3 regions of the Shewanella sp. K8 genome follow, and region 3 is predicted to be linked to each of the others. Evidence: predicted binding sites of a transcription regulator. Region 3 holds the regulator's gene; each other region holds the start of a gene.
The links. The regulator sigma-54, encoded in region 3, starts transcription at its own class of promoters, with help from an activator protein. The targets are predictions, from matches to a motif close to GTTGGCACGNNNNTNGNNT.

Region 1: a site for sigma-54 is predicted at 4,635-4,653, ahead of flgB (flagellar basal body rod protein FlgB). Genes of this name have one in related genera too.
Region 2: a site for sigma-54 is predicted at 1,649-1,667, ahead of ON072_RS05390 (YggN family protein). Genes of this name have one in related genera too.

The regions. Positions count from the first base shown of each region.
Region 1 is NZ_JAPEHY010000031.1:757-10,522, forward strand. It holds gene ON072_RS15850 (FlgO family outer membrane protein) at 1-125, shown strand, start outside; gene ON072_RS15855 (LPP20 family lipoprotein) at 125-592, shown strand; gene ON072_RS15860 (flagella synthesis protein FlgN) at 896-1,327, opposite strand; gene flgM (flagellar biosynthesis anti-sigma factor FlgM) at 1,327-1,647, opposite strand; gene flgA (flagellar basal body P-ring formation chaperone FlgA) at 1,718-2,425, opposite strand; gene ON072_RS15875 (chemotaxis protein CheV) at 2,613-3,533, shown strand; gene ON072_RS15880 (CheR family methyltransferase) at 3,678-4,511, shown strand; gene flgB (flagellar basal body rod protein FlgB) at 4,687-5,085, shown strand; gene flgC (flagellar basal body rod protein FlgC) at 5,088-5,504, shown strand; gene flgD (flagellar hook assembly protein FlgD) at 5,520-6,203, shown strand; gene flgE (flagellar hook protein FlgE) at 6,258-7,619, shown strand; gene flgF (flagellar basal-body rod protein FlgF) at 7,786-8,529, shown strand; gene flgG (flagellar basal-body rod protein FlgG) at 8,541-9,329, shown strand; gene flgH (flagellar basal body L-ring protein FlgH) at 9,342-9,766, shown strand, end outside.
Region 2 is NZ_JAPEHY010000006.1:148,476-158,241, reverse strand. It holds gene glsB (glutaminase B) at 1-387, shown strand, start outside; gene ON072_RS05390 (YggN family protein) at 1,730-2,533, shown strand; gene ON072_RS05385 (LysR family transcriptional regulator) at 2,849-3,796, shown strand; gene ON072_RS05380 (DUF885 domain-containing protein) at 4,238-6,097, opposite strand; gene hemW (radical SAM family heme chaperone HemW) at 6,314-7,450, opposite strand; gene rdgB (RdgB/HAM1 family non-canonical purine NTP pyrophosphatase) at 7,450-8,052, opposite strand; gene ON072_RS05365 (DUF4426 domain-containing protein) at 8,273-8,707, opposite strand; gene yggU (DUF167 family protein YggU) at 8,770-9,057, opposite strand; gene ON072_RS05355 (YggT family protein) at 9,057-9,608, opposite strand; gene proC (pyrroline-5-carboxylate reductase) at 9,632-9,766, opposite strand, start outside.
Region 3 is NZ_JAPEHY010000045.1:4,070-13,835, forward strand. It holds gene mlaE (lipid asymmetry maintenance ABC transporter permease subunit MlaE) at 1-436, opposite strand, end outside; gene mlaF (phospholipid ABC transporter ATP-binding protein MlaF) at 423-1,250, opposite strand; gene ON072_RS18975 (calcium/sodium antiporter) at 1,536-2,498, shown strand; gene ON072_RS18980 (KpsF/GutQ family sugar-phosphate isomerase) at 2,528-3,505, shown strand; gene kdsC (3-deoxy-manno-octulosonate-8-phosphatase KdsC) at 3,505-4,056, shown strand; gene lptC (LPS export ABC transporter periplasmic protein LptC) at 4,053-4,613, shown strand; gene lptA (lipopolysaccharide transport periplasmic protein LptA) at 4,600-5,133, shown strand; gene lptB (LPS export ABC transporter ATP-binding protein) at 5,130-5,858, shown strand; gene ON072_RS19005 (RNA polymerase factor sigma-54) at 5,954-7,417, shown strand; gene hpf (ribosome hibernation promoting factor) at 7,449-7,736, shown strand; gene ptsN (PTS IIA-like nitrogen regulatory protein PtsN) at 7,739-8,182, shown strand; gene rapZ (RNase adapter RapZ) at 8,179-9,033, shown strand; gene ON072_RS19025 (HPr family phosphocarrier protein) at 9,020-9,295, shown strand; gene mgtE (magnesium transporter) at 9,379-9,766, shown strand, end outside.

The DNA of each region.
Region 1 (9,766 bases), on a different contig from region 3:
GGGTACAGGAGCAAGAGCTGCCCGGCTACCTGGCGCCTTCCAATAAGGTGGTGTCAAAAGAAGGGCTGCTTTATCGCTACGAAAGCCGTGGTGAGGATAAGGGCCGGATAGTGGGAGACAAGTAATGAAGCATTGGAACAAAACACTGTCATTGGCCACGCTGGCGCTGGCGTTAATTCTGGGTGGCTGCGCCGATAAGGACAGATATGTACAGTGGGAGACTGAGGCGCCGAGCAGTTTTCCCAAGCTGACGGCAATAGGCTATGCCCCGCTGGCCAGCCAACCGGCCAAGGAACAGTCGCAAAAGGTGCTGATGGCGATGCAGGCATCCAAGATTGCCGCTTATCGTGAATTGGCCGAACAAGTCTATGGTCAGCGGTTGTCGGCCGACAGCAAAGTCAGTGACTGGATGCTGAAAGGCGATAATGTCCAGGCCTCGGTTTCCGGGGTGATCCGCGGTGCCAAGGTGGTGCGCAGTTATCCGGCCGGAGATCATTATGTGACCGAACTGGAGCTGGATTTCGCCCGGGTGTGGGATCTGTATCAGCAGCAAAATCGCCCCCAGCGAGTCAAAGAGATCACTTATTTTTAGGAAGGTGAGAATAAGTCCCCGCGGCGTTCACTTTTGTAAATTTTGTAGAGAGTGGCTCGCACCTTCAATAGGTATAAGCAAAAAGCAGCCTTGTTTGGCTGCTTTTTTGTGGCCTTTTATGGCTTAAGATGCGTTGCTGAATTGAGGACTGAGTTTTGCGTTCTGGGCTGAGCTTTGCGTTCCGGGTCGCGTACCCTGAGTAACCACCTTGAGTTCAGACTAGGGCAGGGGGCACAGGCAGTGATTCTCACTAAAGAGTTGAGCTTACGCAATAAGCTATAAGCAACAGCAGCTAAGGTTTAATCAAGCCTTGAGATCGTTGCCCAGGGTGGCGATGGTTGAGGTTTTGCCCTTGCCGTCATAGGTCAGGCTGGAGGCGTTACGGCTGACCTGCAGCGCTTGCGCTAGGCGATTGATACTGGCCATGCTCAGCTCTATCAGGCCGGCATTTTCCTGATTGCGCAGTTGGCAAGCGGCCAATAGTTCGCGAGCTTCACTGACCTGTTCGGCCAATGGTGGCTGACTGAGTTTGGCTTGTTCAGGATGAGAGGAGAGCGCCTCATCCACCGCCTTGACCTCATTGAGCAGGTCGCCCTTGTCTTTGGCCAGTTGCAGCAGATTATCGGCATTGCGATCCAGCAGGGCGTTTTTTTCCTGCTCGATCAAGTTCAGCAGACGCTCGAGTTGAGTCGTCTGCTGTGCTATCAGGCTGGTGATATCCGGGGTATCAGGCATCAGGACCCTTTATTGAGTTCGTTCAGTTCTGATTCGAATTGAGATATGTTGGCTGCCAGTTTTTCCGGGTCAACCTTATATCTGCCTTCGGCGATCGCCAATTTAATTTCGGTGATCTTCTTTTGATCTATTTCCGGCAGGGAGGCCATTTTACTCTGTACTCCTTGCAGTTGCTGCGCCTGTTGTGACACCACAACAGAGTCAGCTTTCTGCGGAGCAGCACCTTGCTGAGCTGTTTGGCTGCTCTGAGCTGTGTTCTTGGGGACTGAACCTGTGTTCACCCTGGGTTGATTTTGCAGTTGTTTAATATCCATAGCCATCTCGGCTCCAGCCTTTTCTCTGATTACCTTGCTGTCTTATCGGCACCGCCAAGGGGAACTTTAGCATTTTTTACATTCGAACTTCCACTTCGCCCACATTGGTGACAGTAGCCTCCAACACTTTGTCTGAGCGAGTGTTTTTTACCCGAATCTGTTCCCCAAGGTTACCATCATGCAGGGCTTCACCAACAGTTTTTATTTGAAACTTCTCGTTACGGGCATAGATGGAGACTCTGTCACCTTTGCAGACAAAGCAGAGATTGGCGGCAAATACCGGATAGTCTTTGGCTATGCGCCGCTTGAGGCGGGTGCCTGTGACTGTGGCGATATCGTCAAATTGCGCGCCGCGCAAACTGGTTTCATCTATGTAACGCAGCGCCAGATTTTCCGGCCCAAGCACAGTGCCCGGGGCCAGTGTCTGGGTAGCCACTACTACGGGGTAACTGATATCCACCCGCACCGAGACATAGATTTGCCATGGGTAGCTGAGCTCCGGACTGTTACAACCTATGCGTACCGTATTGTTGCGGCTTATCTCTCTGTCGCTGGCAAGTTCGGCCGTCAAAGGCGAATTGCATCTGGGGGGCGTGAGCCTCGAATCCAGTCGTTGCGGCGTGATGGTAATTTGAGCATTCTCGGCCGCCAGCACTTTTTTGGCAACTGCCTCTTTAGCCAGGCTTTCTACGGCCGATATACTGGGAACAAAGCTATTCTCTGCCGCCACCGCTGGGATGGGCATTAAAATTGTAGCCAAAATGTACGCAAAATTTACTTTCATAATGAACGGGCTAGCTTGTCTCGCCAGATTACACCTATACTTTCAATGATTCGCGGATCCCAGTGCTGGCTTCACCACAGGTTTAGTCAGAAATTTGACTGAGACCCAGTGTCTTGGACAAAGCAAATAGTATGCCTGTCTGCGTGACAGCAGGTATTTATCAATACAAAGACAACAAGGCAGCCTTATGTCGAGCATTCTTGAATCAGTCAACAAGCGCACTCAACTGGTCGGACAAAACCGTCTCGAACTTCTGTTGTTTAAACTCAACGGCAGGCAAAGGTTCGGGATCAACGTGTTCAAGGTTAAAGAGGTTCTACAGTGCCCACCGCTGACGGCACTGCCCAAGTTGAACTCCTTCGTTAAGGGCGTGGCCCATATTCGCGGCACCACAGTGTCGGTTATCGACCTCAGTGCGGCGACCGGCGGCAAACCCATAGATGATGTCAAGGATTGCTTCATCATTATTTCCGAGTACAACCGCAGCGTGCAGGGCTTTCTGGTGAAGTCTGTCGAGCGGATCATCAATATGAACTGGGAGTCCATCATGCCGCCACCGGAAGGGGCAGGGCGATACTCCTACCTGACCGCGGTGACCGAAATCGAAGGTGAGTTGGTTGAAATTCTCGATGTTGAGAAAATTCTCGATGAAATTTCGCCGGTTAAGACAGACATCAGTCAGGAAATCGATGAATCTCTCACAATCGACAGAGAGCAGCACTATCATATTATGGTGATTGACGACTCTTCGGTGGCCCGTAAGCAGATCATTCGGGCGCTGTCTTCGTTGAACCTGCAGATAGATACCGCCAAAGATGGTCGGGAAGCGCTGGATAAGTTGAAAAGTATCGCGTCGGAGATGGACAATGTCGCCGATGAGATCCCGCTGATTATTTCAGATATTGAGATGCCGGAAATGGATGGCTACACCCTGACCGCCGAGATCCGTGATGATCCCAAGCTGAAACATATCAAGGTGGTGTTGCATACCTCGTTGAGTGGGGTGTTCAACCAGGCCATGGTGCAAAAAGTGGGCGCCAACGATTTTATTGCCAAGTTCAACCCCGATGAATTGGCATCGGCAGTTAACAAGCATCTGAGTTTATAGTCGCTGTCTGCTGTGGATTTTTATGACTATAGTGAGTTTGATGTCTTGTGTTGCAAATGGGGCTGGGGTATAACGCTGACCCAGTTTTTAAATGGCGCTGCATTGAGTTGCAGCGACGTTTTCACGGATAGTTAGGACACTAAGGTGCCAGATAAATCTCTCGCAGAAACTGAGTACAATCAATTCAGGCTGTTTCTTGAACAGCACAGTGGCATTGTATTGGGTGAGAACAAACAGTATTTGGTTCGCAGCCGTTTGGCGCCTTTGATGGGGAAATATGGCTTGCCATCCCTGTCGGACGTAGTTAAGCAGTCGATGCGGCCCACCGAGCGTCAGTTACGCGCTGAAGTCGTCGATGCCATGACCACCAACGAAACCCTCTGGTTTCGGGACAAGTATCCTTTTGACCTGCTCGGCAATACATTGTTGCCCGGTTATGCCAAGCTGGGGCGGCCGTTGAAGATTTGGTCGGCAGCCTGTTCATCCGGCCAGGAACCCTATTCACTGGCGATGACAGTGCTTGAATATCAGCAGCGTAAGCCGGGGGCTTTGCCGGGTGGCGCCATGATTCAGGCCACAGATTTGTCGCCGTCCATGCTGGAGCGTTGTAAAAACGCCGAGTACGATAAGCTGGCGTTGGCCCGCGGCCTGTCTGAAGAGCGCAAGCGTCAGTTTTTTGAAGCCCTGCCCAACGGCAATATGCGGGTTAAAGACAATGTGCGCCGTTTGGTGAGTTTTCGGGCCCACAACCTGCTTGAAAGCTACACCTTACTTGGCAAGTTCGACATCATCTTTTGCCGCAACGTGCTTATCTATTTTGCGCCGGAGGCAAAGGCAAAAATACTGCGGCAATTTGCTGCCGCCCTTAATCCCAAGGGGATACTGTTTTTGGGCGCCAGTGAATCGATTGCCGGGTTGACCGATGAATTCGACATGGTGCGCTGTAACCCAGGCATCTATTATCAAAAGAAAAATTAACCACCTAATCATTTGATTTTTAATTAAATAGTTTGAAAGGCTCGTCAACTTGGACGGGCCTTTTCTGTTTTACCTTTCACCCTAACGGCCATCATCTTCGTATCTGTTATCCTCCACTCTACATCTGGCACAAAGCTTGCTTTGTTTTTGTCGAGTCATTGGAGGAGGCGGTTTTATGGCGATCAGTTTCGATAAGGCCCTTGGCATACATCAATACACTCTGGGCATTCGCGCCCAGCGTGCCGAAGTGCTTGCCAGCAATATAGCCAATGCCGATACCCCACATTATAAGGCTCGGGATGTTGATTTTTCCTCGGCGTTGCAGGCGGCAAAAGGGCGGCAACAGGGGATGAGCATGGCGGCAACTTCTGAAAAGCATTTCGACCTCAAGGCGCTGACAGCCCAGCATGTGCAGTATCGGGTACCGGATCAACCGGACACGGGTGACGGCAATACTGTCGATATGCAAAAAGAGCAGCAGGCCTTTATGCAAAATGCGCTTGAATATCAGATGTCGCTTGGGTTCCTCGACGGTAAGTTCGCCGGGATGAAAAAGGCATTGAAAGGAGATTAATCATGAGCTTGTACAATATCTTCAATGTTGCGGGGTCGGGAATGTCGGCGCAGTCTGTGCGCTTGAACACCACAGCCAGTAACATAGCCAACGCAGATTCCGTCTCTTCCAGTATCGATAAGACCTACAAGGCGCGGCATCCCATTTTTGAGGCCGAGCTGGCCAAGGCCAATGGTCAACAGCAGCAAGGCGCTGCGGTAAAGGTTAAGGGCATAGTGGAAAGCGATAAACCCTTGTTGAAAGAGTATTCGCCGGATCATCCCATGGCCGATGCCGATGGTTTTATCTACAAACCCAATGTCAATGTAGTGGAAGAGATGGCCGATATGATTTCCGCCTCCCGCTCCTATCAGATGAACGTCCAGGTGGCCGATGCAGCCAAGTCCATGCTGCAGCAGACCCTGAGAATGGGCAAATAAAGGGAGACATAGCCCATGAGTGTAAGTTCAGTTAACCCCTTCCTCGACAGCATAAGTGTCAAAGGGGATTCGGAGACCAAGAAGAGCAATAACCAGCAGCTGACCCAGGAAGATTTCTTCTCGCTGCTGAGTAGGCAGTTGTCGATGCAGGATCCTTTCAAGCCTGTGGACAACGACCAGATGATTGCCCAGATGGCTTCGTTTTCTACCGTGGATGGTATCTCCAAGCTCAACGAGGAGATAGTTAACCTCAACACGGTAATGACCTCGAGTCAGGCTTTGCAGGCATCTGGCCTGGTGGGGCAGAAAGTGTTGATCCCGGCGGGCACCGGCTATGTTTCCGAGGAAGACCCGACCCTCAAAGGGGTGATCACATCGCCAGAGAAAATGCCTTCCATCAAGGTGACTGTTGAGGATGAAGCCGGCCAGGTAATAAAGACCTTTGATGTGGATGGCAGTGCCGGCGGCAACATAGACGTGGAATGGGACGGCTTGGATAAGGACGGTAAACCCGTTGAGGCCGGTATCTACACCATGAAGGCCAGCGGGGTTGTCGATGGCAAGTCCCAGGATCTTATTGTCAGTGCCTATGCCCACGTGACCAGTGTATCGCTCAACTCGGCCAGTGGCGCTGTGTTGAACTTAAGAGGTATTGGCGGGATCAGACTGGCCGACGTGCTGGCTGTTTCCGAAGTTTAATTCTGTTTCTGCCCCGGCTGCGCCGGACAGTATCTGAAAATCATGAGGTGAATTATGTCTTTTAACATTGCTCTGAGTGGGATTGCTGCGGCGCAGAAAGATCTCAATACCACAGCCAACAATATTGCCAACGTCAATACCGTCGGCTTTAAAGAATCCCGGGCCGAGTTTGCCGATGTTTACGCCAGCTCGATTTTCTCCAACGGCAGAACCACAGTGGGCGGCGGTGTGACCACCACTCAGGTGGCGCAGCAGTTCCACCAGGGTAACCTGAACTCCACCAACAATGCGTTGGATTTGGCGATCAACGGTGGCGGTTTCTTCGTGACCTCTCCCAATGTGGGCAGTCAGGATTACTCTTTCACCCGCGCCGGTGCCTTCAAGCGTGATGAAAACGGTTTCCTGGTCGATGCCGCAGGTAACTTCCTGCAGAGCTTCCCTGTTGATAAAGACGGCAACTCCACCTCTGTGAGTTTGACCACTACCAAGCCGGTGCAGATCCCGGATACTGCCGGTAGCCCGCAGAAGACCAATAATGTCGGCATCAGCATGAACCTGGATTCCACCCAGGCCACCAAAGATCCGGCGCTGTTTGACCCATCCAAGTCAGACACTTTCAACAACTCAACCGCAGTGACCATTTATGACTCCCTGGGTAACTCCCACACCTTGACCACCTATTTTGTGCGTCCGGACAATGGTGCCTACACGGGCGAGAGTAACTGGGTAGCTTATTATGCTATCGACGACAAGCCGGTCAATCTGGGCGGCGGCGCTGGCAGCTACCAGACAGATACTGACGGTGACGGTAACCCGGATGGTACAGGCACAGCGCAAACTGCTGGTGGCTGGACTGGCGCCGTGCTCAAGTTCAACGATGTCGGCGGTTACATAGGTTCAGATCCTGCGGTGATCACCACAGAGCAGTTGGGTGTTGGCGGTGCCAATGTTCTCGGCCCTGCGGCGGACGGAACCCAGACAATAACCATAGACTTCAACAACCCGACCCAGTTCTCGGAAAAGTTCAACGCCACTGAATTGACGCAGGATGGGGTGACTGTGGGTCGTCTGACCAATGTGGAAGTGGGTACAGACGGGTTGATCTCAGCCAAGTACAGCAATGGCTCGACCGTGCCTTTGGCGCGGGTGGCACTGGCGCGTTTCTCCAATGAACAGGGTCTGAGCCAGGTAGGTAACACCTCCTGGAAAGCGAGCCTGGACTCAGGTGCAGCGCTGGCCGGTGAGGCCAACAGTGGCGTGTTCGGCAGTATCCGTTCCTCAACGCTGGAACAGGCCAACGTCGACCTGACCACTGAGCTGGTGGACCTGATTTCGGCTCAGCGTAACTTCCAGGCCAACTCCCGTACTCTGGAAGTGAACAATACACTGCAGCAGACAGTACTGCAGATCCGCTAATGCTTCCTGCGCAAGACATTGCCGCTACGGCAATGTCTTGCCGCTTCTCCCTGTACATACTCCCAAGTTACTGAAGTTCTTCTGTTGTCACTGCGCTCGATTGCTCATTTTATTGGCACGATGTTTGCTTTTACCTGAATAGGTAAAAAGATTGACGGAGCAGCAGGTGGACAAACTTCTCTATGTCGCCATGACTGGCGCCAAACAAAACATGAATGCGCTGGCGGTTCGGGGTAACAACCTGGCCAATGCCAACACAGATGGTTTCAAGTCAGACATGGCTCAGGCCCGTGCTATGCAAGCCTTCGGTGAAGGATTGCCGACCCGGGTGTTTGCCATGACAGAGTCGCCCTCGGCCAACTTTCAGTCCGGTCCTATCAAATCGACCGGGCGGGATCTGGACATAGCCATCAAAGATCAAGGCTGGATTGCGGTGCAGGCAGCCGATGGCAGCGAGGCCTACACCCGCTCCGGCAGTCTGAGTTTTGACACCACAGGTTTACTGCGTAACGACAGGGGCAACCCGGTAATGGGCGATAACGGCCCGATAGTGCTGCCGTTGCCGATAGACAAAATCCAGATTGCCACCGACGGCACCATCTCCATTCGTCCCCAGGGCGCAACCGCCGAGGTGATTGAAGAGGTGGGCCGCATCAAGCTGGTCAACCCGGGCAATCAGAACCTGATGCGCGGTGAAGATGGTTTGTTCCGCACTCTGGACGGCAATCCGGCTGCCGCCGATCCCTTTGTGAATGTGGAAAGCGGCGCTGTGGAAGGCAGCAATGTCAATGCCGTGGATGAAATGGTCAACCTGATTGAGCTGCAACGTCAGTTTGAGCTGCAGGTAAAAATGATGAAAACCGCAGAAGAGAACGACAAGTCGTCCGCTTCATTGATGCGCATTAGCTAGGAGTAATTGATATGCATCCCGCGTTATGGATAAGTAAGACTGGGCTAGATGCCCAGCAAACAGACATCTCGGTGATTTCAAATAACGTCGCTAATGCCAGCACCATAGGCTACAAAAAGGGCCGGGCGATATTTGAAGACTTGCTGTACCAGACGGTCAATCAGGCCGGTGGTATCAGTGCTTCCAACACCAAGCTGCCCAATGGCCTTAACCTGGGCGCAGGTACCAAGGTGGTAGCCACCCAGAAGATTTTCTCCCAGGGTAATCTGCAAACCACAGACAACGCGCTGGATATGATGATTGAAGGCCCGGGATTCTTTGAAATCCAACTGCCCGATGGCACCACAGCCTACACTCGCAACGGCCAGTTTACTCTGGATGATACCGGCCAGATAGTGACTTCCGGCGCCGGCTATGTGCTGCAGCCTGCCATTACCATTCCGGACGATGCCACCAGTATTACCGTTTCCGCCGAAGGTGAAGTGTCGGTTAAAACCCCGGGCGCCGCCGAAAACCAGGTGGTGGGCCAGCTGACCATCTCTGATTTCATCAATCCGTCCGGCCTGGATCCCATAGGGCAAAACCTCTATCTGGAGACGGGCGCCAGCGGTACCCCGATTCAGGGCACGGCTTCGCTCGACGGTTTGGGCTCCATTCGTCAGGGCTCGCTGGAAACCTCCAACGTTAACGTGACCGAAGAGCTGGTTAACCTGATTGAGAGTCAGCGGATCTACGAAATGAACTCCAAAGTCATTTCGGCCGTAGACCAGATGCTGGCCTACGTGAACCAGAATCTGTGATGAGGTGATGTGATGAAACCCTTGTTCCTTATCATTCCGGCTTTGTTTCTGGGGGCTTGCACTGCTACCCAGAATAAACCCATAGCCGATGATCCCTATTATGCGCCTGTGTATCCCGAAGCACCGCCAACCCGGATAGCGCCGACCGGCTCTATTTATCAGGATAGCCAGGCGTCTTCGCTTTACTCGGATCTGAGGGCGCACAGGGTAGGGGACATCATCACTGTGGTGCTGGTGGAGTCAACCCAGGCGAAGAAAAGCGTCGGTAACAAGATCAAGAAAGGCTCGGACATGTCGGTGAACCCGCTCTATATGGGCGGCAGCAATGTCACCATCAAGGGCAATCCGCTGGATTTCCGTTACGGCGACAGCATGGATACCAATCGCGAGGCCGATGCCGATCAGAGCAACAGTCTCTCCGGGCAGATCTCGGCCAA
Region 2 (9,766 bases), on a different contig from region 3:
AACTTCAACAATGATGTGGATACTGTGCTGCGAAGCTATTTCCATTACTGCGCCTTGAAAATGAGCTGCGCCGATCTTTCCCGGGCCATGATGTATCTGGTCCAAGGCGGTAAGGCAATGGATGGCAAAGAGCTGATATCACCGCTGCAGAGCCGCAGACTCAATGCGCTTTTGGCTACATCCGGGCTTTATGATGGCGCCGGTGAGTTTGCCTACCGGGTCGGCATGCCGGGCAAGAGTGGTGTCGGTGGTGGTATAATCGCCGTGATCCCCGGTGACATGTCCATCTGTGTCTGGTCGCCGGAGCTTGACCGCAGCGGCAACTCACTCGCCGGAACGGCAGCGCTGGAGCAACTCAGGCTGGCCGTTGGCCGCTCAATCTTCTGATCCCAAAGGCAGCATTCCGCTGCCTTTGTTTTTTACGCCATACCATAGCTTTCAGCCTAAAGTTGCATATTAAGCGCTTGCCGGGTTTCCGGCGACGGATGTTTCTCATTGCCTGCCGCAGGCTTATGCACAGGCGATCCTGTGACTCGGCGTTAATACGTCCTTGTAGCCTCGACGAAAACATCTGACCTACATGGACGTAGGAAATGCCGAATTTGTCGGGAACAGAATTCGGCCTTGTTTTCGACGGTCACAGTTCCGCCTGTGCCAGGGAAATAGGCGTATGTTAGTGGGTATATAAGCAATTTCAAGCAACGCTATGATTGCAGAATTGCACCAAATTCCCCTCGGTGTCGCCGAAAGCCGTTGGCGCAAATAACGTGGCTGAGGCATGGATGCCGAAGCAGCGTCAGTCGAATCAGGGATGAGCGTCTGAAGCGGTAGTTATTTGCGCCATTAGGCCGAGGGGCTTTCGACACCGTGTGGGGCGGCAAGGGAGATCCAAGAGGGGATTGCTGTTGATCCCTTCTTGGTCGGGTGTGGGGCGAAGCTCCACGACTTTAGGCCGCTGGCACAGCGGCTATCATGGCTGCCAGCTAAAAGTTACTAATTAGTATTGGCAGGGCCTCCGGCGACGGATGTTTCTCATTGCCTGCCGCAGGCTTATGCACAGGCGATCCTGTGACACGCTGTTAACCCATCCTTGGGCGCTCGACGAAAACGTCCCTGTTTTCGACGGTCACAGTTCCGCCTGTGCCTGGAATTAGGCGTATATCTGCAGCTCAAAACAACTCTGTGTGGGAAGAGTTGCACCAATTCCCCCTTCGGAGCCGCCGCTGGCGTTGTTGCAAATTGGCGTAGCCGAGACAGGGATGTCGAGGCTCGAAGGTCGAGCAAGGATGCGAGTCCTGAGTGTAGCCAATTTGTTTCATAAGCCAGCGGGGATTTCGGCTACGTCGGGGTGTCCTTGGGGATGCAAGGGGCTTTGGACAAGCAAAGCCTCTTGCTCGGTGTGGTGTGGAACACCACGACTTTAGGCCGCTGGCACAGCGGCTATTATGGCTTTTAATCCCGAATGCAGTGAAGAAAAGGAACAGTCTAGGCCATCCAGAGCTTTCCCTGTTAAACCTTTCTTTGGTTTCTTGTGTCTTATTCATCATAACGGCTACAAGTTGGTAAAATTTGCCACTCCTAGATGGTGGATTTTCATATTTTGCTGCCATACTTGATATTTATTCTTTTAGTATCAGTTAATTATAACTTTGGCACAAAGTCTGCTTTATTCTGAGCCATAAGCGGTAACCAAGTTTACTCGGCAGATTAAAACGAGAGGGAAGACAGAATGAAACAAGCGATTGGTGGAATATCTTTGGTGTGTGCACTGTTTGCGGCGGCGCCTGCTATGGCGATCAACTTTGAGCCAAGAGATGAGCAATGCGAGATGTCACTCAACTACGACATCTCACTGGAACCCAAGAAGCTGAGTGTCAGTAATCAAGGGAAAGAACACTATCGAATTGAGCCGGGCCGCCTCTACGTGGAAGGTGAAGAAGTGGCCTTGAATGCCGAGCAGAGCAAGCTTGTCAACGAGTACTCGGATGCCATGGCTCAGCAGTTACCCGAAGTCATCTCTTTGGTGGAAGATGCCGTCATCATGGCGAGCGAGGCCGTGAGCATGGCCCTGACACCACTCTTGGGTGATGCCGCCGGTGCCAAGTTGGATGAAACCATGGACAGTCTGCAACAGAGAGTCTATGAAGTGGCTCATCGCAATGGTGACCAGTACTTCCTGGGGGCCACCGAAGAGTCGCTGGAAAACGCCTTTGGTGATGAGTTTTCCAAAGAAATAGAGCAACTGGTGCAGCAGTCGCTAGGCAGTTTGATGATGGCCATGGGCAGCGCCATGATGTCAGGTGAGGGCGAAACCTTTGATGAGAAGATCAATGCCTTCAGCCAGAAGATGGAAAAGATGGGCAAGGATATTGAAGTGCAAATGGAGTCCCGCGCCCAAGAGATGGAGCAGAGAGCCGACGCGCTTTGCGACAACTTCCAACGTTTGGTGGTGCTGGAAGACAAGTTACGCAAGCAGATCCCTGAGCTGGGCGAATTCCAGGTACTGTCCGGCAAGGTTGAACTGCAGCAATAAGATTTAAGCTGGTGATTCCCCCTGTATCTTCCCCTCCCTTGATACAGGGTTTTTTTATTGATTATCTGTTGATTATGCCATCACTGCGGCGGTTTTTTTGGCTCAAGGCTATCCTTGGGTTAGAGTCAATAAGAAAGAATTGGTATACTTCGCAAAAATAATAAAACTGACACCCAAGTCAGGACTCAGTGACTCTACCCAGTGCGCTTTCCAAAACCCGGCAGCCCACACCCCATTTTGGGGTCTTGACGGTGAGGCCCGTCGCTTTTCCAGGAAAGCTTTTACCAGTGTTGTAAACGGCTTAAGGCGACTTTCATGTTAGAACTGTTAGAACCTATCGCTATTTTCACTCATGTCGCCCGTGCCGGCAGCTTCAGTGCCGCGGCGCGCAGGCTTGGAATATCCAAATCCAAGGTCAGTACCCAGGTTGCCGATCTTGAACATAAACTCGGGATCCAGTTGATCCAGCGAACAACCCGTAGCTTAAGCCTCACCGAAGCCGGTAATCTGCTGTATGTGCAGGGGGAAGAACTGCTCCGGGATGCGGATCAGGCGGTGGCCAGTGTGCACAACCTCAATGATGCCACCCGAGGCGTGCTCAAGGTAGGGATCTCCCAGTCGTTCGGCACCATGCACATTATTCCGGCACTGCCCGAGTTTATGACTCGTCACCCGGATCTCGAGCTGCAGGTGAGCCTGTTGGACCATAAGGTTGATGTGGTCAGTGAAGGCCTGGATCTGCTGCTGACCATGTCAGAGCAACTGCCTCTGGGTATGGTGGCCCGCCCGCTGATGAAGTGTCAGTTCCTGTTGGTGGCATCCCCCGGGTATGTTGCGGCCCACGGTATGCCGGCCCGGCCGGAGCAGCTGGTGGAGCACAACTGTTTGGTTTACCACGGTGAATGGCATGAGCACAGCGTCTGGCAATTCAAGAAGGGCGATGACTACTGTGAGATAGGGGTTTCGGGTAATTTCAGAGTCGACAATGCGCCGGCGCTCAAGTCTGCCGCTGTCAGTGGGCTTGGGGTGGTTTATCTCGCCAGTTATCTGCTGGAAGATGAAATAGAAAAAGGCACTCTGGTTCCTCTACTTCCCGATTGGCAACTGACCCACCATCTGCCGCTGCAGGCGGTTTATCCAAGACGTAAACACTTGGCTCCCAAGGTGAGTGCCTTTATCGAGTTCATTAAGGATCACATAGGTACACCACCCTATTGGGACAAAAAATACGCAGATCTGTTTGCCCTGCGCCAGGAAAAATAAAGAAATATCGTTCTTATAATAGAACAATGAAAAACACTCAAGTTCCGCTTGGGTGTTTTTTGTTTTTATATCATATAGATATTGAGATTTTGTTGGTTTTTTTATCGCTTTATTGTTTAGTGAATCCTAAAGGTTTTTAATAATCTTGTTGCAGTCTGTTCTGAAATCAATACAATGGTTGCAGTTGATTCGGGTGGAACCAACATACGGGTGTGCCGTGGGACTGACCCCTCCTGCTGTAGACTGCTTGGTTCAACACAGAGTGTTAAGCCCTTATCAATGCCGACCCAGGTTTTCGAACTAAAACAATGTCGGCCTTAAAACCATCATCCTGATTTTGGTTTACCCCGGCCCAGGTGGCCGGGGTATTTTTATGCCTGTTTTCAGGAGGGAATCAAGCGCATAAAAAAGCCGCTCACGGGAGCGGCAGTTGATTCAATTTCAAGCCTGGCTTTGCGCGGCCACCCAGTCTTTTACTTCCTGCTCAAGTACATCCAGCGGCAAGGGGCCGTTTTGCAATACCAGGGTGTGGAAGGCGCGAATGTCGAAACGCTCACCCAGCGCCTCCTTGGCGTAGGCTCTAAGCGCAAGTATCTTGTTCATCCCCACCTTGTAAGCGGTTGCCTGCGAGGGCATAACTATGTGCCGCTCAACCATTTTTACTGCGTCAGATTCGGCATTGGGAGTGTTGTCCATGTAATAGGCTATGGCTTGCTCTCGAGTCCATTTCTTGGCATGGATCCCGGTATCTACCACCAAACGGCAGGAGCGCCATAGCTCCATCGCCAATCTGCCAAAATCTGAGTAAGGATCGCTGTAAAGCCCCATCTCCTTGGGGAAGTACTCACTGTAAAGGCCCCAGCCCTCGATATAAGCCGTGTAAGAGCCGAAGCGACGGAAGCTGGGAAGTCCTTCCAGTTCCTGGGCTATGGCTATCTGCATGTGATGCCCGGGGATCCCTTCATGGTAGGCCAGTGCCTCCATTTGGTATTTGGGCATAGCCATTATGTCATAGAGGTTGGCATAGTAAGTTCCCGGACGACTGCCATCGGCCGAGGGCTGGTTGTAGAAAGCCTTGCCGGCAGACTTCTCCCTGAAGGCTTCCACCTGTTTGACTATCAAAGGCGCTTTGGGCTTTATCTTGAACACTTCATCCAGGCGCGAGTTCATGTTATCGATAAGGGCGGTGGCCTCTCTCAGGTAGTCCCGGCGGCCGGCGTCATTGTCCGGGAAGTAGAAGCCCTCATTCTGGCGCATAAACTCGAAGAAGGCTTTGAGATCGCCCTTGAAGCCAACTTTGTCCATGATGGCGCGCATTTCGCCGTGGATCCTGGCGACCTCGTCCAGTCCTAATTGATGAATGGTATCGGCGCTCATCTCTGTGGTGGTGGTATTGGCCAGGGCATTGTTATAGAAGGCGCTGCCGCTCGGGAATTTCCAGACACCATCTCTGCTGTCGGCCCGTTTTTCCAGGGTTTCGAGATAGGCAATCAGCTTTTGGTAAGCTGGCCTCAATTGTTCTTTGAGGGCGATGGCGGCTTGATCCAGCAGTTTATCTTGGGTGTCTTCATCCAGCTTGAGTTTTGCCAACTTGCCCTTGAAGTCATCCCAGATGGCGCTGTCCGGCTCACCATCAAACGGCGCGCCATGAATAATATTGCGACTGTCTGAAAGTACGTGGGGGAATACGAATTTGGGGGCGATTATGCCTTCCTCGGCGCGAACCTCGAGGGCGGTGATCAGCTGCTCGAACAGCTCAGGAACCCCGGCTATACGGCTGATATAGGCGCGGGCATCGGCTTCGTCGGCTATCGAGTGTTGGTTTATCAACAGTGAGGGCACCAGCGAGTGAATGCCGTACATCTGGTTGACCGGGTAGTTGTAGTGGCGGAACTTATCATCGCGGATCTGGCGTTGCAGCTTGGCGGTCAACAGCTCCAGGCTCAACTTGCTCTGTGGGTCCAACTTTGTCGGATCCAGTTGTGACAGGCGCTCAAGCTGCTGCTTGGCGCGAGCAAGCGCGGCATCATCGGCTGCATCTCCCAGTGAGTCCCATTTGCCGTAATCTGTTTTGATACCAAGAAAGGTCTGCCGCACCGGGCTGGCGGCAACATCTTCGTTGAAGATGGCTTCAAACAGGGCGTTGGCTTTGGCGGATTCGGCCTTGATGACCTCAGGAGCCAGGTTTGATGCTTGGTTACTCTGCCCGGAGACGGAGGCTGGGGCGAGAAGGGGATAACTGCTGCTTAAAACGGCGCCAAGGGCCAGCGTCAACAGACTTTTTCTTATGGTTATAGGCATGGACAACTTCCTTTTTGCTTGGCAATGGCAGGCCTGATGACGATGGCCCGAGTCAGGAAAGACGCACAGAAACCGCGACTGCTATGGCTCATTTGCGTCTAAAGAAGTTAATCCTAATGAAATACGGTAATTAAGTATTGGCGTAAATGTTAGAAAATATTTCCTCTTGCTGCTTTCGCTTTGGCAGTAGCAAGAGGAGGCTAATAAGAGATGGAGTTAACAAAACTGCGACAGCAGATCGTTGACGAACATATGCCCCTTGTTGGTGAGCTTCCAGTAACCGGGAGTGATCTCCACCAGCCCGCGCTCGGCGGCCTGCTGCATGCCTTTATCCAGGGTGTTGGCCGCAACGCCGGTGCGCGCTTCAAATTCGCTCCAGGGGATAGGGCTCATCAGTCGCAGCCTGTTCATCAGGTACTCCAGCGCCCTGTCTTCTGGCAGTACATAGCTCTCCTCAAACAGATAATCCTCTGTGGCCAAGTATCCCTTTGGATGTTTTATCTTTACCGTGCGTACTATGCGGTCCTGCTCCGGTAGCGTCAGCTTACCGTGGGCGCCGCACCCAATCCCCAGATAATCACCGAACTCCCAATAGTTGAGGTTATGGCGGCACTGAAAACCGGGTTTGGCGTAGGCGGATATTTCATACTGCTGGTAGCCAAGGGCCGCAAGTCTTTGCTGGCCCTGTTCATAGATGTGCCAAAGCGCTTCATCGTCCGGCAGCTGCGGCGGGCGTGAATGAAACAGGGTATTGGGCTCTATGGTGAGCTGATACCAGGACAGGTGCGGAGGATTGAGCGCCGCCGCCGTGTCGATATCGGCCATGGCTTCTTCAAAGCTCTGGTTCGGCAGACCGTGCATCAGATCCAGGTTAAAGCTCTGGTATCCGGCTGCAGCAACGCCTTTGGCGGCGTTGACGGCTTCATCCTTGCCGTGAATTCGCCCCAGCAGGTTGAGCTTGTCTTTGGCAAAGCTCTGCACACCGATGGAGAGGCGAGTGACACCTGCGGCGCGGTAAGCGCTGAAGTCATCATGTTCCAGAGTGCCTGGGTTGGCCTCCATGGTGATCTCTATGTCATCGGCAAAGGCAATGCGCCGGTTCACGCCTTGCAGCAGTCTGCCTATCTGGGCAGCATCGAACAGAGAGGGGGTGCCGCCACCGATAAAGATGCTGTGCAGTTGCCGGCCTTGAACATAGTGCAGGTCGGCGTCGAGATCGCCAAGCAGGGCATCGACATATTCCTGCTGCGGCAGCTCACCCTGTTTTCCGTGAGAGTTGAAATCACAGTAAGGGCATTTCTGCACACACCAGGGAATATGAATATAGAGACTCAGCGGTGGCAGCGTCAGCATCAGCCGAGGATCCCCTGTTGTTTGAAGGCTTCAAGCAGCAATTTCAGCGCCTTGCCTCTGTGGCTGAGATGGTTCTTTTCATCACTGCTGAGCTCGGCGGCAGTTTGCTGGTAACCACAGGGAATGAATACGGGATCATAACCATGGCCGTTGTCGCCCTTGGGTTCAAAACCTATTTCCCCTTCCCAGGCGGCCTGGCAGATGATGGGAGTCGGATCCTTGGCATGACGCATATACACAAGTACACACTGGAAACGGGCTGTACGGGGGGCAGGCGTTGCCTCTATGGCGCCAAGCAGCTTGTTGTAGTTGCCTTCGGCCGTGGCGTTGGCGCCACTGTAACGGGCGGAGTAGATGCCGGGAGCGCCGTCCAGAGCATCAACTTCGAGGCCTGAGTCATCGGCAATAGCGGGCAGGCCGGTGATTTCGGCGGCATGGCGCGCCTTGATAATGGCATTTTCAACAAAAGTGGTGCCGGTTTCCGCCACTTCAGGCACATCGAATTGGTTTTGTGGCAACACCTCAATATTGAAGGCGTTGAACATCTCGGCGAATTCTTTGAGTTTTCCCTTGTTGCCACTGGCAAGCACTATCTGTTTCATCTTGGATTTTCCTTATTTCACAATGCCGGCAATAGTACCATTTTGCAAAAGAGTTTACTCACTCAGCGACAATGAAAAGGTGCGAAAACAAGTAGAGCCGTGGAAGGTTTGAGCCCTAATGGCTGTTGTCGTTTCTCTAAGTCGGCGGTCAATAGCCACTCGGGGCGGCCATAAAAAAACGCCGCTCATTCGGCGGCGCTCTATTGACGGAATGTACAGCTCAATCGACGTAGAATTTCTGTTTAAAGGCCAGAGTGGTGTTGAGCTCGTTGCCGTGTTTGATCAGGATTTGAAAGTTGATCTCCTGATCGTCGCGATAGGGCACCTCGGCAATATAGTAGATGGCATCACCCTCGCGAATTTCGCGGAATTTCAACTGCATTCTGGCATCGATAAGATTGTTGGCCAGGCCGGATATCTCGACCGGTACTGCCGGATTGCCCTCTTCACTGGTATCCAATACGGCGATATTGATGATACCCGTGTAACGGCTGCGTTCTATGCCGTAGCTCTTGGCGATGGATGGCGTCAAAAAGGTGCTGCCCAGCGCCATATAGTGAATATCGAACTGGCCGACGGTCTGCTTCTGTTCGGCTTGGGCGACACCGGCCAGAGAGCCGAGACACAAAAGCAGGGTCAAAAATTTGCGCAACATAATGCTTTACCTGAGGTTAAGTGTGTTGAATTGATTATAGTCCCTTGTCTGCTGCCATGGCATCAGAGCAAGGCCTCGATTTCAGCGGGCAGTATCTTGGGCGCTTCAATACGCACCTGCTTGTGGCGGCCCAGTTCTCCCTTGACTATGGCTATCTGTCCCTTGGGCACCTTGAAGGCCTTGGACAGATACTTGGTCAGGTGGGCGTTGGCCTTGCCGTCCACAGGTGGCGCGGTAATGGCCACCTTGAACTCTTCACCATGCAGGCCAACCAGTTGATCCCGGCTGGCCTTGGGCTGGATATAGAGATTGAGCAGTAGATCCTGCTGCTCCCAACTAACGGCTTTCATCAAGCGATGGCCCAGAAAGGAATCGTCTTGGCCAGCAGTATGTTGACGAAATTCATCAACACCATCAGCACCAGCAGCGACAAGTCCAGCCCGCCCATGGGCGGCAGGAAGCGGCGAATGGGCGCCAGCAGCGGCTCGGTCAACTGCATCATCACATATTCAATCGGGTTGCGCCCCTGGCTGACCCAACTGAGGATAGCGCGAATGATCAGGATCCAGAACAGCAATACCCCGGCCTTTTTGAACAAGGACACCAGGGCAAACATCAAGGTTGCAACCAGGTTGAACGCCTGGCCCGCCATCAGGGTCAGCAAGAGTATTTTGACTACCACTACCAGTAGCGCCAGCACCACAGAGGCCGTATCCAGACTGCCTATGGAGGGCAGTATCCGCCGCATGGGCGCCACAATAGGATGGGTGGCTTTGACGATAAACTGGCTGAAGGGGTTATAAAAATCTGCCCGCACCAGCTGCAGCCAGATCCTCAGTATGACTACCATAAAATAGAGGTCGAATACGACTGTAATCAGGTAAATCAATGCTTCATTCATGAAAAGTTTCGCCCTTGGGTCGTTTAGAATTCTTTGGCCATGGCTTCAGCCCTGGCAATACAGTTATTCATTGCTTGCTTGATCAGTCCCTTGAGATCACTTCGCTGGAAGGTTTCCACCGCCTCATGGGTGGTACCGCCCTTGGAGGTGACATTCTG
Region 3 (9,766 bases):
CAATCACCTGCCGTAGCGGATCTATCGCCATCATCTCCAAACTGGAGAGCTGCTCTGTGGATTTCATCAACCCCAGTTCAGCGGTCAGGGCCGAACCGGCGCGGCCGGCAAACAGCAGGGCTGTGACCACAGGGCCAAGTTCCCTGAGTAAACTCAACGCTACCATGGGGCCCAGGCTCTCTTCGGTGCCAAAGTCCACCAGGATGTTGTAGCCCTGCAGCGCCAGCACCATGCCGATAAACAGTCCGGAAACCAAAATGATCACCATGGACTGCACGCCAACGACGTAAACCTGTTTTATCAGCAGTGGCAAGCCTTTGCGTGGCTGTGGCAGCTGCATCAGGGCGCCCCAAAGCATCACCCCCGCCTTGCCAAGCCCCGTCACCAGACTCAGCGCATTGCGGCCAAGATTGGCTATCGAATCAGTCAAGCTCACCGAGCAACTCCTTCTGATAATCCTGCGCCGGATAGTGGAAAGGCACGGGGCCGTCCGGCATACCGTCGATAAACTGCCTTAGCTGTGGATTGTCGGCCTGCTTGAGCTCGGCCGGTGTACCTTGGGCTATGATGCGCTTATCGGCGATCACATATACATAGTCGGCAATACTCAGCACTTCACTGACATCGTGGGAAACCACCACAGAGGTGAGGCTCAAAGCATCGGACAACTCTTTGATAAGCTTCACCAGCACCCCCATGGAGATGGGATCCTGACCGGCAAAGGGCTCGTCATACAGCACCATTTCCGGTTCGAGTGCTATGGCGCGGGCCAAGGCAGCCCGGCGCTGCATTCCGCCGGAAAGTTCGCTTGGCATCAACTGCGCTGCGCCGCGAAGTCCTACGGCTTCAAGCTTCATTAACACTATGCGGCGGATAATAGCTTCCGGCAGCCCTGAGTGCTCCCTGAGTGCAAAGGCCACGTTATCGAACACATTCATGTCGGTGAACAGGGCGCCGCTCTGGAACAACATGCTCATCCGCTTACGAGCTTCAAACAGCTCGTGGCGGCTCAGCTTATGAATGTCCTGACCATCGAACAGCACCTGGCCGTGATCCGGAGTCAACTGCCCACCAATGAGCTTCAGCAGCGTGGTCTTGCCTATGCCGCTGGGCCCCATGATGGCAGTAACTTTACCCCTGGGAATCGTGAGGCTTATCTGCTCATAAATCACCCTCGAGCCACGACTGAAGCCGAGATTGTTGACCTCGACCAGGGGAGAAGGATTTTGCTGCTTGCTGGATTCCGGCATCAAAATGAAATGGAGACCTTGTCTAGTGGAATTCAAGTTACGGCGCGGCTGTAGCTGCCATGGCACATAAGGCCCGCCGTTATAAGGCTTGATACTGCCGCAGGCTTACTGAATTGACGCTGAATGGCGCCCGGTAACCCGTATGGCCAAGCCAAAGATAAGCGATAAATTGTACGCAATTGAGGATAAGCGCACAACTGAATCAATAGTATCGCGCCGTGATACTTTCAATTTGTAGCAAATACGGCGAAAATGCACGCCAGAATCCGTAGCTTTGTTTACTGCATGTTATTCAATATTTTCTTGCTGCTCGCCGGCTTGTCCGTCCTGGTCTGGAGTGCCGATAAATTCGTTTATGGCGCCGGGGCTTTTGCCCGTAACCTGGGGTTACCCCCCATGTTGATAGGACTGACCATAGTGGCCATGGGCAGTTCGGCCCCAGAGATGTTCGTTGCCGCCAGCGCCTCTATGGCCGGTATGCCGGATACGGCCGTGGGTAATGTGCTGGGCTCCAATGTCGCCAATGTCAGCTTGATCCTGGGGTTGACCGCCCTGCTCGGGGCTATTGCCGTCAGCTCCAAGACCCTGAAGCGGGAGATCCCCATGATGCTGGGTGCCACAGTGCTGGCGGGTTACTTCCTGCACGATGAGTATCTTAGCCGCAGCGAAGGGGTTATTTTACTGGCGCTGTTCTTCGGCCTGATGGGCTATCTTATCTGGCATGCACTGACCAATAAGAACAAGGATCCACTCGCCGACGAAGCTGATGCCGAGATCCCCAAAGATGTGCCCACCGCCAAGGCGGTACTATGGTTGATAATAGGCTTGGTACTCTTGCCGCTGTCGGCGGATTGGATGGTGGACGGTGCCGTAGGCATCGCCAAGTCTTTTGGACTATCTGATCTGGTTATCGGTCTGACCATCATTGCCGTAGGCACCAGCCTGCCGGAACTGGCGGCCTGTGTGGCCGGTGTACTCAAGAAAGAGGACGACCTGGCCATAGGCAATATTGTCGGCTCCAACCTGTTTAACATACTGGCGGTACTGGCGATACCCGGCCTTATCGCCCCGGGGGTAATCGATGCCGCGGCGGCCGGACGCGACTTTTATATGGTTCTGGGCACCAGTTGTGCCCTGGCACTCCTGGTGCTGAGCACAGGCAAACAACGTGAACTCAAACGCTGGCACGGTGCCTTACTACTGATAAGCTTCATCGGCTATCAATACAGCCTGTTTCAATCCCACTAGCGATGAAGGGCAAAAGACGAGAGACAACTATGGCAGAAGCTAAGCAACTGCGCCAATGGGGCCGCAGAGTAATAGATATCGAGAAACAAGCACTGGATAACCTGTACCAGTTTGTTGATTCCCCCGAGTTCGCCCAAGCCTGCGAATTGATCCTCAACTGCAGCGGCAAGGTGATAGTGATGGGGATGGGGAAATCGGGCCATATAGGCAACAAGATTTCTGCCACCCTCGCCAGCACGGGCACCCCGGCATTCTTCGTTCACCCGGGCGAAGCCAGCCACGGCGACCTGGGGGTGTTGAGTGAAAACGATATCGTATTGGCTATCTCCAACTCGGGCGAGTCCAGCGAAATTCTCACCCTGATGCCCGTCATCAAGCGCCAGGGGATCCCTATGATCTCCATGACAGGTAAGCCCGAATCCACCATGGCCAAGCTGGCGCAGCTGCATCTGTGCATCAAGGTGCCTGAAGAAGCCTGCCCGCTGGGCTTGGCGCCGACCTCCAGCACCACGGCCACCCTGGTGATGGGTGATGCCCTGGCGGTCGCCCTGTTGCAGGCCAAGGGCTTTACCAAAGATGACTTTGCCCTGTCGCATCCCGGCGGTGCTTTAGGGCGCAAGCTGCTGCTCAAGGTCGGCGATGTGATGCACAAAGGCGAAGAGCTGCCGCTGGTCACAGAAGATATCTGTATCACCGACGCCCTGTATGAGATCTCCAAGAAGGGCCTGGGCATGACCGCCGTGGTCAATCAACAGAAACAACTCGTGGGTATCTTCACCGATGGTGATTTGAGACGTGTCATAGACGCCGGGGTCAACCTGCGTACCACCAAAATCAGCGATGTCATGACCCGTGATTGCATCACCAGTGGTGACAATATCCTCGCGGCGCAGGCACTGAAGGTGATGGACGAGAATGACATCAACGGTCTTATTGTCATCAATGGCGCCAATGAGCCGATTGGAGCACTCAATATGCTGGATATGGTCAAGGCGGGGGTTATCTGATGAGTCATCAAGGATTTTACGGGCCCATAAGCGAAGATAACTGGCAAAGAGCCGCCAAAATCAAACTGCTTATCTGTGATGTCGACGGTGTCTTCTCCGATGGCTGCATCTATATGAGCAACAGTGGCGAAGAGCTGAAGGCCTTCCATACCCGCGATGGCTATGGGGTGCGCTCGCTGCTGTCCTGCGGCATTCAAGTGGCGGTGATCACCGGCCGCAAGTCCCAGATAGTCGAAAACCGCATGACGGCCCTGGGGGTAGACAAGATTTATCAAGGCATAGACAACAAGCTGGAGCCCTATGAGGCGCTGCTTAAGCACTATGACCTCGAGCCTGAACAAGTGGCCTATATAGGTGACGACATTGTCGACTTGCCGGTGATGAAGCAAGTGGGGCTGGCGGTTTGCGTAGCCGATGGCCATCCTTGGGTAAGGCAGCACTGCCACATGGTCACTCAGATTGCCGGCGGCCATGGTGCACTCCGGGAGCTGGCGGATCTTATCCTGCTCAGTCAGGACAAATTTGAAAATGCCCACGGAATGAGTATATGAATAGGGTCACCCTGGCCATTATTTTGTTTTTCTCCACTGCACTTATCCTTTACTGGCAGGTGCAGAACAAGCGCAACGCTCAACAGAGTGAGGCGCCTGTGGATGTGGTGCGGCCGGACTTTGTCGCCGATGACCTGCGCTCGGTCAACTTTGACGAGCAGGGCAATGTCGCCAGCAGGGTCGCCGCGGCGCACATGGAACATTATGAAGCCAGTGAAAAGACCTTCTTCAACCAACCGGTTTATCTGGTCTATCCGGACAAGGGCGAGGCACAGTGGCGTCTGTCTGCCAACGAAGGCAGGCTCAATCGCAAGAGTAACCGAGTGGTACTTGAAAATAATGTTATCATCGACGCCATTAGCCCCAATGAACCGATCCAGAGCCTGAAAACCAGTTATGTGGAGCTGGATCTGGACACCATGATCATGACCTCAGATCGCGAGATCCTGATCGAAGGCAAAGACTTTAATATCAAGGGATCCGGCCTGTACGCCGATCTCAATGCTCAGCAAGTGAAGCTGACCAGTCAGGTGAAAGGAACCTATGAAACCAAGTAAGCTTTTTATCGGTGCCCTCTTGTGCATCACAAGCCTGTCGGCGGTGGCCATTGAAGAAGATCTGCTGCAAAAAGTAGAGATCAGCGCCGCTAATCAGTTTGCCGATATCAAAAACAAGCGTGTGGTATACGGCGGGCCTGTCACAGTCACCCAGGGCAGTTTAAAACTGCTGGCCGATGAACTCACGGCTTACACAGAAGACAAGAGTGGCGAGCGGATCCTGGTGGCCAAGGGCTCACCCGCTACCTATACCCAGAAACTGGAAGACGGCCGTCTGGCCAGTGCCAAGGCCAAAGAGATCCACTACAACATAGACAGTCGTATCATGACCCTGCTGGGCCAGGCCAAAGTAGAACAAGACGGCAGCGAAGTGACCGCAGAGAAGATAGTCTACGACATCAACAAGCAGCAGCTGGAAGCGGAAAGCAGCGGCAAAGGCCAAGACAGGGTAACCACTGTTATCCAGCCGGAAAACTATCAGGATCTCAATAAGAAAGAACAGCAGCAGGAGCCGCAATGACCAGCACCCTGACGGCACAGAATCTGGCAAAGAGTTACAAGAAACGCAACGTCGTCAAAGACGTCAGCCTGTCGGTCAATACCGGCCAAATCGTGGGGCTGCTGGGCCCCAACGGGGCTGGCAAGACCACCACCTTCTATATGGTGGTTGGGCTGGTACAGAGTGACAAGGGCCGTATCTTCATTGACGACGACGAGCTGACCTTGGATCCCATGCACCTGCGAGCCCGTAAAGGCATAGGCTACCTGCCACAGGAAGCCAGTATTTTCCGCAAGCTGTCGGTGCATGACAACATCATGGCCGTGCTGCAAACCCGCAAAGAACTCAACAGCGACGAGCGCGAGGAACAGCTCGAACAGTTGCTGGAAGAATTCCATATTACCCACATACGTGACAGCCTGGGGATGTCCCTCTCCGGCGGAGAACGCCGCCGAGTGGAAATCGCCCGGGCATTGGCCGCCAATCCACAGTTCATTCTGCTGGATGAGCCGTTCGCCGGTGTGGATCCCATCTCAGTTATCGATATCAAGAAAATCATCGAACAGCTTAAATCCCGCGGTTTGGGGGTGCTGATCACAGACCACAATGTTCGCGAAACACTCGACGTTTGTGAGCGAGCCTACATAGTCAGCCATGGGCAGTTGATCGCCGAGGGCACACCCGCTGAAATCTTGGACAACCAGCAAGTGCGCGCTGTGTACTTAGGCGAACAATTCAGGCTATAGTTAGGATCATGTCTTCCGGTGGCAATTCCGGGTATTATAGTTTGTTATTATTGAATTTTTTCCTTGAAAAATAACGAGTAGGGATTAGCGGTATAATGAAAGCGTCACTCCAGCTCAAACTGGGTCAACAGTTGACCATGACACCTCAGTTGCAACAGGCTATTCGCCTGCTGCAACTGTCGTCCCTTGAGCTGCAGCAGGAAATCCAGGAAGCCTTGGAAGCCAACCCTCTGTTGGAAATGGCCGAGGACAACCAGGATGACGCTATCGACGACAACCACAAGGAAAACGACGCCGGCGAGTTGAGCGCCAAGCAGGAAGATGGTTCCACGGTAGAAACCTCAGAGGCATTGAACAATGAGTCTATGCCGGATGAATTACCTATGGATACCACCTGGGACGAAGTCTTTACCGCCGCCAGTGCCTCGGGGCCGGCCATGGGCCGTGAAGATGATATGCCCTTCCAGGGTGAAACCAGCGAAGGGCTCTATGAACATCTGGAATGGCAGAAGAACCTGACCCCGTTTTCCGATACCGACGACGCCATTGCCACCGCCATTATTGATGCCATCGACGAGCAGGGTTATCTGACCCAGAGCACAGAGGAGATCCTCGAAGCCATGGGCAACCCTGAGATTGAGCTCGATGAAGTCGAGGCAGTACTCAAGCGGATCCAGCACTTCGATCCTGTCGGCATCGCCTCCAGAGATCTGCGCGAATGCCTGCTGATCCAGTTGCAACAGTTCAACGCAGACACCCCGCATCTGGCCGACGCCCGCTTGTTGATTGACGAACACCTGGATCTCATTGCCGCCCGCGACTTCCGCACCCTGATGCGCAAGACCAAGCTCAAGGAAGATCAGCTGCGTGACGCCATCAACCTTATCCAGAGTCTCAATCCCCGCCCCGGCTTGCTGGTGCAGCCGATGGACGAGGAATATGTGATCCCTGATGTCAGCGTCTGGAAGAAAAACGGCCGCTGGGTAGTGGAACTCAACCCGGACTGTATGCCCAAACTCGGGATCAATCAGCAGTATGCTGCCATGGCCCGTAGCGCCCGCAGTCAATCAGACAGCCAGTTTATTCGTGGTCATCTTCAGGAAGCCAAATGGTTTATCAAGAGCCTGGAGAGCCGCAACGACACCCTGCTCAAGGTGGCCAACTGTATAGTGCAGTTCCAGCAGGGATTTTTTGAATATGGTGAAGAGGCCATGAAACCCATGGTGCTCAACGATATTGCCGAGGCGGTCGAGATGCATGAATCGACCATCTCCAGGGTCACCACTCAAAAGTATATGCATACCCCCAGGGGAATATTTGAATTGAAGTACTTCTTCTCCAGCCATGTCGGCACCGAAGATGGCGGAGAATGCTCTTCCACGGCGATCAGGGCTTTTATCAAGAAGCTCGTGGCAGCGGAAAACCAGAAGAAGCCTTTGAGCGACAGCAAGATGGCGCAACTTCTGGCAGAACAGGGAATCAACGTTGCAAGACGCACCATAGCCAAGTATCGCGAGGCTATGATGATACCACCGTCGAACCAGCGTAAGAGTTTATAAATCCACAGTTGGAAATTGGAGGAATCTTTCTATGCAAATCAACCTGACAGGACATCATATCGAGATCACCGACTCACTGCGTGACTACGTGGAAAGTAAGTTTTCTAAACTTGAACGCCATTTCGAACAGATCAATAATGTGCACGTTGTGCTCAATGTACAAAAACTGCAACAGATAGCCGAAGCCAAGATCCACCTCACAGGCGGCGAAGTCTATGCAACTTCTGAACATGCCGACATGTATGCCGCCATCGACGTTCTGATTGATAAATTGGATCGTCAGGTCATTAAACACAAAGAAAAGCTGACAAAACACTAACGATGGAACTGAGTACCATCCTGCGGCCGGAGTGCACTACCTGTGCCACTCCGGGCAGTAAGAAAAAGGTACTGGAGCTGATTAGCGATCTCGCCAGCGCCCAGTACCCCACCCTTTCCTCTCAAGCGATTTTTGAAAGCCTTTTGGCCCGCGAAAAGATGGGGAGCACAGGTATAGGTAATGGTATTGCGATTCCGCATGGCAGACTACCGGACATTACAGAGCCGATTGCCGTGCTGGTCAAATGCGAAGAGCCTATCGCCTTCGATGCCATAGACAACCAGCCGGTGGACATACTGTTCGCCCTCCTGGTGCCCGCAGATCAATGTCAGCAACACCTGAGTACCCTATCCGCCATGGCTGAAAAGCTCAGCGATAAGGCGATACTCAAGCAGTTGCGAAAATCCAGCGACGAAACAGAACTCTATCAGGTGATCACAGGATGAAACTCGCCATAGTCTCAGGCCGCTCCGGTTCCGGAAAATCCGTTGCCCTCAGGGTACTCGAAGACCTGGGTTACTACTGTGTGGATAATCTCCCCCTGCCCATGATTGGCAGCCTGTTGGAAAACCTCCGTGGCAGCAATGATCTGGTCGCCATCAGCATAGATGTGCGCAATATGCCGGATCAGGAAAAGGTGCTGGAACAACAGTTGGCGGCCTTGCCGGAAAACACCCAACTGACCAGCTTCTTTCTCAACGCCTCCGATAAAGTGCTGCTGAAGCGCTACAGCGAAACCCGCAGACTGCACCCCCTGTCCAAGAGCAAAGTCTCACTACAGGACGCCATCAAGCTCGAAGGCAAGCTGCTGGAACCCATGTCGAAACTGGTGGATCACTACATAGACACCTCGGCGCTGAACATCTATGAACTCAGTGACACAGTGCGGGAAATTCTGCTTGGCAGCGTCGATAAAGAACTGGTGATCAACTTCGAGTCGTTCGGCTTTAAGCATGGTATGCCCCAGGAAGCCGACTTCATGTTTGATGTGCGCTTTCTGCCCAACCCTCACTGGGAGCCGGCGCTCAGGCCACTGACCGGGCTGGATGAACCTGTGCAGGAGTTTCTCAGCCGCCAGCCACTGGTGAACAAGTTTATCTGGCAGATAGAAAATCTATTGGAAACCTGGCTGCCGCACCTGGAACGCAACAACCGCAGTTACCTCACCATAGCCATAGGCTGCACCGGCGGCCAGCATAGATCTGTCTATGTCGCTGAGCAGCTCGCCAAGCGTTTTGGCAACAGCAAACACAAGGTACAGGCCCGTCACCGGGAGCTGAGTAATGGCAAAGGTTGAACGGGAAGTCACCATAGTCAATAAGCTGGGCCTGCATGCCCGCGCCGCCACTAAGCTGGCGGTGCTGGCCAGCGAGTTCGAAGCCGATATCACCCTAATCCAAGGCGAGAAAAAAGCCTCGGCCGCCAGTGTGCTCGGGCTCTTGATGCTGGAAACCGGCCAAGGCAAGAGTATTCGCCTCATCGCCGAAGGCCCGGATGCCGAACCCGCGATGGACGCTATCTGCGCCCTGATCAACGCCCGTTTCGACGAAGCCAGCTAAAGCCTTAGTGCTGCACTCTTTGTTTCTATAACCCCCCTGTATTGAGGTAACATATCCTCGCTTTGCATCACAGGGGGAACTGCATGCCAATAGAAGCGCTCGACCAAGAGCTGACAGAACAACGTCTTACTCAACTAAACCAAGCTCTTAGCAGTGGTATGTTCGTGCATGTGCGCGACATGCTGCAGCGAATGACGGCTTCGGATATCGCCTTTATTCTCGAATCTTCACCGCCGCGTACCCGTCAGGTACTCTGGCAACTGGTGGATCAGGAGCAGAGCGGCGAGATCCTCGAAGAGCTGGGTGAGGATATGAAAGACCAGCTGATCAGCCTGATGAGTCCTGAGCGTTTGGCGCGAGCGACCGCGGGTATGGATACCGATGACCTGGCCTACGTGCTGCGAAGCCTTCCCGATACCCTCTACAAGCAGGTACTGCACTCCATGAGTGCCCAGGACAGAGCCAGGGTCG